Regions from separate parts of the Lacrimispora sinapis genome, predicted to be linked through region 2. Evidence: a T-box and tRNA genes for the amino acid it is inferred to sense, from the RefSeq annotation. Region 2 holds a T-box; the other holds one or more tRNA genes.
The links. The T-box of region 2 lies ahead of tyrS (tyrosine--tRNA ligase). A T-box ahead of a tRNA ligase gene usually reads a tRNA of that ligase, here a tRNA-Tyr.

Region 1: it encodes a tRNA-Tyr, which carries the amino acid that the T-box ahead of tyrS (tyrosine--tRNA ligase) is inferred to sense. The anticodon was not compared.

What each region holds. Positions count from the first base shown of each region.
Region 1 is NZ_CP141832.1:17,913-21,321, forward strand. It holds rRNA gene VIG27_RS00075 (23S ribosomal RNA) at 1-877, shown strand, start outside; tRNA gene VIG27_RS00080 (tRNA-Asp) at 965-1,038, shown strand; tRNA gene VIG27_RS00085 (tRNA-Val) at 1,062-1,134, shown strand; tRNA gene VIG27_RS00090 (tRNA-Thr) at 1,170-1,242, shown strand; tRNA gene VIG27_RS00095 (tRNA-Tyr) at 1,265-1,346, shown strand; tRNA gene VIG27_RS00100 (tRNA-Met) at 1,393-1,466, shown strand; tRNA gene VIG27_RS00105 (tRNA-Phe) at 1,512-1,584, shown strand; tRNA gene VIG27_RS00110 (tRNA-Lys) at 1,588-1,660, shown strand; gene VIG27_RS00115 (hypothetical protein) at 1,711-1,941, opposite strand; gene VIG27_RS00120 (aminotransferase class I/II-fold pyridoxal phosphate-dependent enzyme) at 2,144-3,409, shown strand, end outside.
Region 2 is NZ_CP141832.1:714,468-717,876, forward strand. It holds gene VIG27_RS03300 (beta-class carbonic anhydrase) at 1-426, opposite strand, end outside; gene VIG27_RS03305 (GGDEF domain-containing protein) at 642-1,727, shown strand; T-box leader at 1,785-2,040, shown strand; gene tyrS (tyrosine--tRNA ligase) at 2,082-3,305, shown strand; gene VIG27_RS03315 (HD-GYP domain-containing protein) at 3,383-3,409, opposite strand, start outside.

The DNA of each region.
Region 1 (3,409 bases), 700 kb from region 2:
GAAATACCAGTGAAGATGCTGGTTACCTGCGCCAGGACGGAAAGACCCCATGGAGCTTTACTCTAGTTTGATACTGGGATTCGGTATTGCATGTACAGGATAGGTGGGAGGCAAAGAATCACGGACGCCAGTCTTTGAGGAGCCGATGTTGGGATACCACCCTTGCGATACTGGGTTTCTAACCTGCAGCCATGACCTGGCTGGGGGACAATGTCAGGCGGGGAGTTTGACTGGGGCGGTCGCCTCCGAAAGAGTATCGGAGGCGCTCAAAGGTTCCCTCAGAATGGACGGAAACCATTCGAAGAGTGCAAAGGCATAAGGGAGCTTGACTGCGACACCGACGGGTGGAGCAGGTAGGAAACTAGGACTTAGTGATCCGGTGGTATAAAGTGGGATTGCCATCGCTCAACGGATAAAAGCTACCCTGGGGATAACAGGCTTATCACTCCCAAGAGTTCACATCGACGGAGTGGTTTGGCACCTCGATGTCGGCTCATCGCATCCTGGGGCTGTAGTAGGTCCCAAGGGTTGGGCTGTTCGCCCATTAAAGCGGTACGCGAGCTGGGTTCAGAACGTCGTGAGACAGTTCGGTCCCTATCCGGCGTGGGCGTAGGATATTTGAGAGGAGCTGTCCTTAGTACGAGAGGACCGGGATGGACTGACCTCTGGTGTATCTGTTGGTGATCAAGACCATGGCAGAGTAGCCAAGTCGGGAAGGGATAAACGCTGAAGGCATCTAAGCGTGAAGCCCCCCTCAAGATGAGATATCCCATCGCAAGAGTAAGACCCCTTGAAGACGACGAGGTAGATAGGGCAGAGGTGGAAGCATGGTAACATGTGTAGCTGACTGTCACTAATAGGTCGAGGGCTTAACCAGGTTGGTTTAGGTAAGAGGAAGAACGGATGAAAGATTTAAGACAATGTGTGGTTTTGAGGGTATATGCATTAGCCTTCAAATAGGTTTGGCCTGGTGGCTCAGTTGGTTAGAGCGCCGCCCTGTCACGGCGGAGGTCGTGGGTTCGAGTCCCATCCGGGTCGTTTTACAACTAAATTTTGTCAATGGGATCTTAGCTCAGCTGGGAGAGCATCTGCCTTACAAGCAGAGGGTCATAGGTTCGAGCCCTATAGGTCCCATTCAGTATGCAAACCACATACATGAGAAGAGTTGTGCCGATGTGGCTCAATTGGCAGAGCAGCTGATTTGTAATCAGCAGGTTATCGGTTCGAGTCCGATCATCGGCTTGCATCAAAACAATTGAAATATGGATGGGTTCCCGAGTGGCCAAAGGGGGCAGACTGTAAATCTGTTACGACACGTTTCGATGGTTCGAATCCATCTCCATCCATTCAGTGATTAAAAAATGAATCACTGCATATACTATAATTAAATAACGCGGGGTGGAGCAGTCTGGAAGCTCGTCGGGCTCATAACCCGAAGGTCGTAGGTTCAAATCCTGCCCCCGCAATTTTTAATGTGTAATTTAGTGGATAATGTACTAAAGAACGCATGCGCCCAGATAGCTCAGTTGGTAGAGCAGAGGACTGAAAATCCTCGTGTCGCTGGTTCGATTCCGGCTTTGGGCATATGGGATACTAGCTCAGGTGGTAGAGCACTTGACTTTTAATCAAGTTGTCCGGGGTTCGAATCCCCGGTGTCTCAGGACAAGCCTTGAAACAGAAATGTTTCAGGGCTTTTTGTATTTTACTATTCTATTCATCGAATTCTACAATCACGTAATATCCCCGGTCATTGTGTTTCACTTCTTTTACAATTCCCTGGTTGGATTTTATACGGTCGCGTCCAGTGTAACAGCCTGACATGGCAACAGCCGGTTCTATGATATAACTGTAGCTGCTGGTACCTTCCCGTTCTATGATGTGAACTAAATCATTTGCTTTTACTAATCCTGGACGCTCCATTTTAAACTCTATTAATCTCATGGGTATCACCTTTCCTTCCACTATTTTACTCAAAATACTATTATAGCTCCCCTAGAATAAATTGTAAAGATAGGGTAAGGATGCTATACTAAAGGGGTTGGTAGTCTGCAGAAATTTAATAATTGAAATAAGAATAAATAGATATCGAAACAGGAAAATATAAGAGCAGAAATATAGAGTTGAGGAGATTGAGGGATAAATTGTGAAGGAAAGACCAAATTTACTAAAAAGGTTGATGGAGTATGCTGACTCGGATTTCTACCCATTTCATATGCCGGGACATAAAAGACAATATAAGTATGAGGCTTTGAGCCAATTTTTAAATCCATTTTCAATTGATATTACGGAAATTAACGGGTTTGATAATCTTCATCATCCGGAAGGAATTTTAAAGGATTCTATGGAATGGGCGGCTGGAATTTATGGGAGTGACAAGACATTCTATCTTGTTAATGGAAGCAGTTGCGGAATATTAAGTGCAATCGGTGCCACAGTTCGGAACAGAGGGACGATTTTGATGAGCCGGAATTGTCATAAATCTGCTTTTTATGGAGTTTTCCTCAATCAGCTGAATGCAAACTATATTTATCCACAATTTATACCTGAATTGGGGCTTCAAGGTGGACTATTAGCTGAGGATGTAGAAGAAATGTTGAAAACATGTTCGGATATAGAAGCGGTACTGGTGGTATCCCCAACTTATGATGGTGTGGTTTCTGATATTAAGGCAATTGCTCAGGTGGTTCATAAGTTTGGTTTACCCCTTATTGTGGATGAGGCACATGGGGCACATTTCTCATTTGGTAAAAATGAAGGATTTCCGGTTTCGGCTTTGGATTTGGGGGCAGATATTGTAATACAAAGTCTCCATAAGACGCTACCTTCCTTGACTCAGACTGCGTTGCTGCATGTCAAAAAAGGATTTGTAAATATGGAACGGCTGGACCGATATATTCAAATGTATCAGACCAGCAGTCCTTCCTATGTGATGATGGCGAGTATTGAAAATTGTATTCGGTATATGGATCATAATGGGACTGGTAAAATGAAGGATTTTTACAGTCGGATATCAGATGCACGGAAGCGTCTGGGGAAGATGGTGAATCTGCGGATTTTATCGGATCAGGTGATTGGATATAATGGAGTTTTCGATATAGATATTTCTAAAGTTATTATTTCTACCAGGAATACTAGTTGGTCGGGGAGTCAGTTAGATCAGGTATTACGTGAACAGTATCATTTGGAAATGGAGATGTGCGGGGCAGATTATGTTACAGCAATTACTACTTTGGCGGATACGGAGGAAGGGATAGATAGGCTTTGTACCGCTTTGTTAGAGATTGATGAGATAATAACTATTGGATATGAAGTTGGGAATGAAGTTAGAGATGAAGTTAGGGATGAAGTTAGAGATGTAGTTGAGGATGAAGTTAGAGATGTAGTTGGGAATGAAGTTAGGGACAAAGTT
Region 2 (3,409 bases):
TTTAATGTTGTCCATACCCTGAAGCCAGGAGTCCAAATCAAATCCTTCCTCTTTCAGCTTTTGTATGGTATCCCGCTCGATTCCCCGCTGGACCAGATGGGTGATCAGGGTTTCGGAGGAGATGGTGGCGGATAAGCAGTCGGTATGGCCGATGACCATGACTTCTTCCACTCCAAATTCAAGGATGGCGATCAGGAGGCTTCGTATGGTACTGTCAAAAGGGTTTATGATCATGCTGCCTGCAGTTTTTATCAGTTTCACATCTCCGCTGTGAACGCCCAGTGCAGCAGGAAGAAGCTCCACCAGTCTGGTATCCATACAGGTGATGAGAGCCAGTCTTTTTTTGGGGTATTTGTTGGAAGCGAAGTGCTTATAAAAACCGCTGTTTACAAAAGTGTCATTATACTTTAAGATTTCCTCAATCATAGTCTACCTCCATTATAATCGAATTATCTCCATTGTAATAAATAATTCTTAACGGGGACCAAAACGCTGTCTTAAAGATTGTTTAGCTGAAAAATCATGAAAAGCCTGTTGCAGCAAATAATTTTATCTATAATTTTAAAATAAAAAAATTGTAAATTTCTGGATGAAATGCTAACATGGACGTAGGTTTTATAACATTCATTCAGGGGGATTGTATGTTTCTCTATGTACTTCAAACATATTATGTACCAATTATTACGCTTATCATTTTTACCGTTATGGTTATAACAGACAAACTTTTTTCAAGACGTATCAAGAAACTGTTCCTTTGGGAGATCGGTTTGATGTTTTTGATGATTATAATCAACGGGGCAGATTTTTGTTTCCGGGAAATGAGCTCTAATTCAAATGGCTGGATACTCAGAACCATGACGACATTATTGAATTTTGGATTGAGCCCCTGTCCGCCTATGGTCCTGGTGCTGATATACGAGACAAAGGAGTCCAAAAAGTTTTCCAGATGGTTTTATGCCCCCTTGCTGTTTAACATGGCTGTATCCCTGCTCAGCATCCGGTATGGATTGATTTTTCACGTAAGCAATGAAAATGTCTATACCAGAGGGCCTTTGTTTTTTGTTCCTTTTGCAGTGTGTGGCTTTTATTTCCTATCCCTTATTTTCTGTGCCGCGAAACAGAGGGACAAGCCCAATAGGAAAGCGGAGACCGCTTTTTTGACCGTGTTTTTGGGATTGATCGGACTTGCAATAGTGTTGGAAATCATTTTCCATATTCAATTACTGGTCTGGAGCTTATCGGAAGCATCTTTTATGCTTTATTTTCTTCTTCTCATGACTCAGAAGATCCTGTATGATCCCCTGACCGGAACGTATAACCGGATCGCTTATGAAAAGCAGCTGGAGAAGATAAACGGACGGTCGGTGTGTACCATAGCCATGATTGATTTAAATAATTTAAAAAATTTCAACGACCGGTTCGGCCATTCCAGCGGAGATGAGGCCATTTGCGGAGTTACCGCCTCCATTCTGAAGGCAAAAGGAAAGCATATGCATCTTTACCGGTACGGCGGAGATGAATTTGTGCTGTTGAGCTGCCGGTTATGCGGGAAGGAGATGGAGAGAGTACTGGAACTGGCCCAGGACCGGTGTGAGGCGGTTGAGGGCATCTGTCTTTCTTTTTCTTATGGAGTAGCAGAATACCGGCCGGGAGATGATTTAAACAGCATTATCCTGAATGCGGATGCGGATATGTACCGGAATAAGAGAAAATTCAGAGATATTTAAGTTGCCCTTGACAAACGGAGAAAAAGCCCATATACTAGTCAATAACTTCATATACCATAAAAAGCGTTGATAAGAACAAGTAGCAGTACGAGAGACCACACAGAAAGCAGCCGGCGGATGAGAGGCGCGTGGAACGCGGATTGCGAATACCTCTTTGAGCTTCACACCCAACGGCAGAGCGCCCAGTAGGCTGTGACGGATTCCTGCACCCGTTATTGTGCTAGAGTATCGATTTTGGTACTCAAAAAGGTAAGCAGTGTGAACTGTTTATGAACTAAAGGTGGTAACACGAGATTTTGACCTCGTCCTTTTGATAGGGCGGGGTTTATTTTATTTTCAAAAAGGAGAATTGTTATGACGATTTACGAAGAACTGAAAGCCAGGGGATTGATCGCCCAGGTGACGAATGAAGAGGAAATCAGCAAGATGATCAACGAAGGAAAAGCCGTTTTCTATATTGGCTTTGACCCTACGGCGGACAGCCTTCATGTTGGACATTTCATGACACTGTGCTTAATGAAGCGCCTTCAGGAGGCAGGAAACAAGCCGATCGCCCTGATTGGCGGAGGAACCGGAATGATTGGTGATCCATCGGGCAGAAGCGACATGCGTCAGATGATGACCGTGGAGATGATCCAGCATAACTGCGACTGCTTTAAAAAGCAGATGAGCCGCTTCATTGATTTCTCCGATGGCAAGGCACTTATGGTCAATAACGCAGACTGGCTGATGGAGTTGAATTATGTGGAACTGCTTCGGGAAGTGGGCCCCCACTTTTCCGTAAACCGGATGCTGGCAGCGGAATGTTATAAGCAGCGTATGGAAAAAGGACTCAGCTTCCTGGAGTTCAACTATATGATCATGCAGAGCTATGACTTCTATGAATTATTCAGACGCTACGGCTGTAACATGCAGTTCGGCGGAGATGACCAGTGGAGCAACATGCTGGGCGGTACGGAGCTGATCCGCCGCAAATTAGGTAAGGATGCCCACGCCATGACCATTACCCTTTTATTGAATTCCGAAGGCAAGAAGATGGGGAAGACCCAGTCCGGTGCCGTATGGCTTGATCCGGAAAAGACCTCTCCGTTTGATTTCTACCAGTATTGGAGAAATGTGGCGGATGCGGATGTGCTCAAGTGTCTCCGTATGCTGACCTTTTTGCCGCTGGAGCAGATCAATGAGATGGACCAGTGGGAAGGCAGCCAGTTAAACCAGGCCAAAGAGATTCTGGCATACGAGCTGACAAAGCTGGTACATGGAGAGGAAGAAGCCCAAAAGTCATTGAAGAGTGCCAAAGAGCTGTTTACCGGAGGAAATGCGGCTGATATGCCGGCCTGTGAACTGGAGGAGTCTGATTTTACCGACGGCAGCGTGGATATTCTGACCATCCTGCAAAAATCCGGACTGGCACCCACCCGTTCCGAGGCAAGACGTAATGTGGAGCAGGGCGGTGTTACGGTAGATGGCAAAGGGGTAACGGATGTGAAAGCCCTTTTTACCAAAGAGCAGCTATCCGGAGAAGGACTTGTAGTAAAGCGCGGCAAGAAGAAATTTGTGAAAGTTTTTGTAAAATGATTTAAAAATAAAATATGAAACAAACAGAAACGGTCCCGTATCAATGATGGTCTCACTCATTAATACCGGACCGTTTTTTATGGCCAGAGAGAAAGCGGATGAGG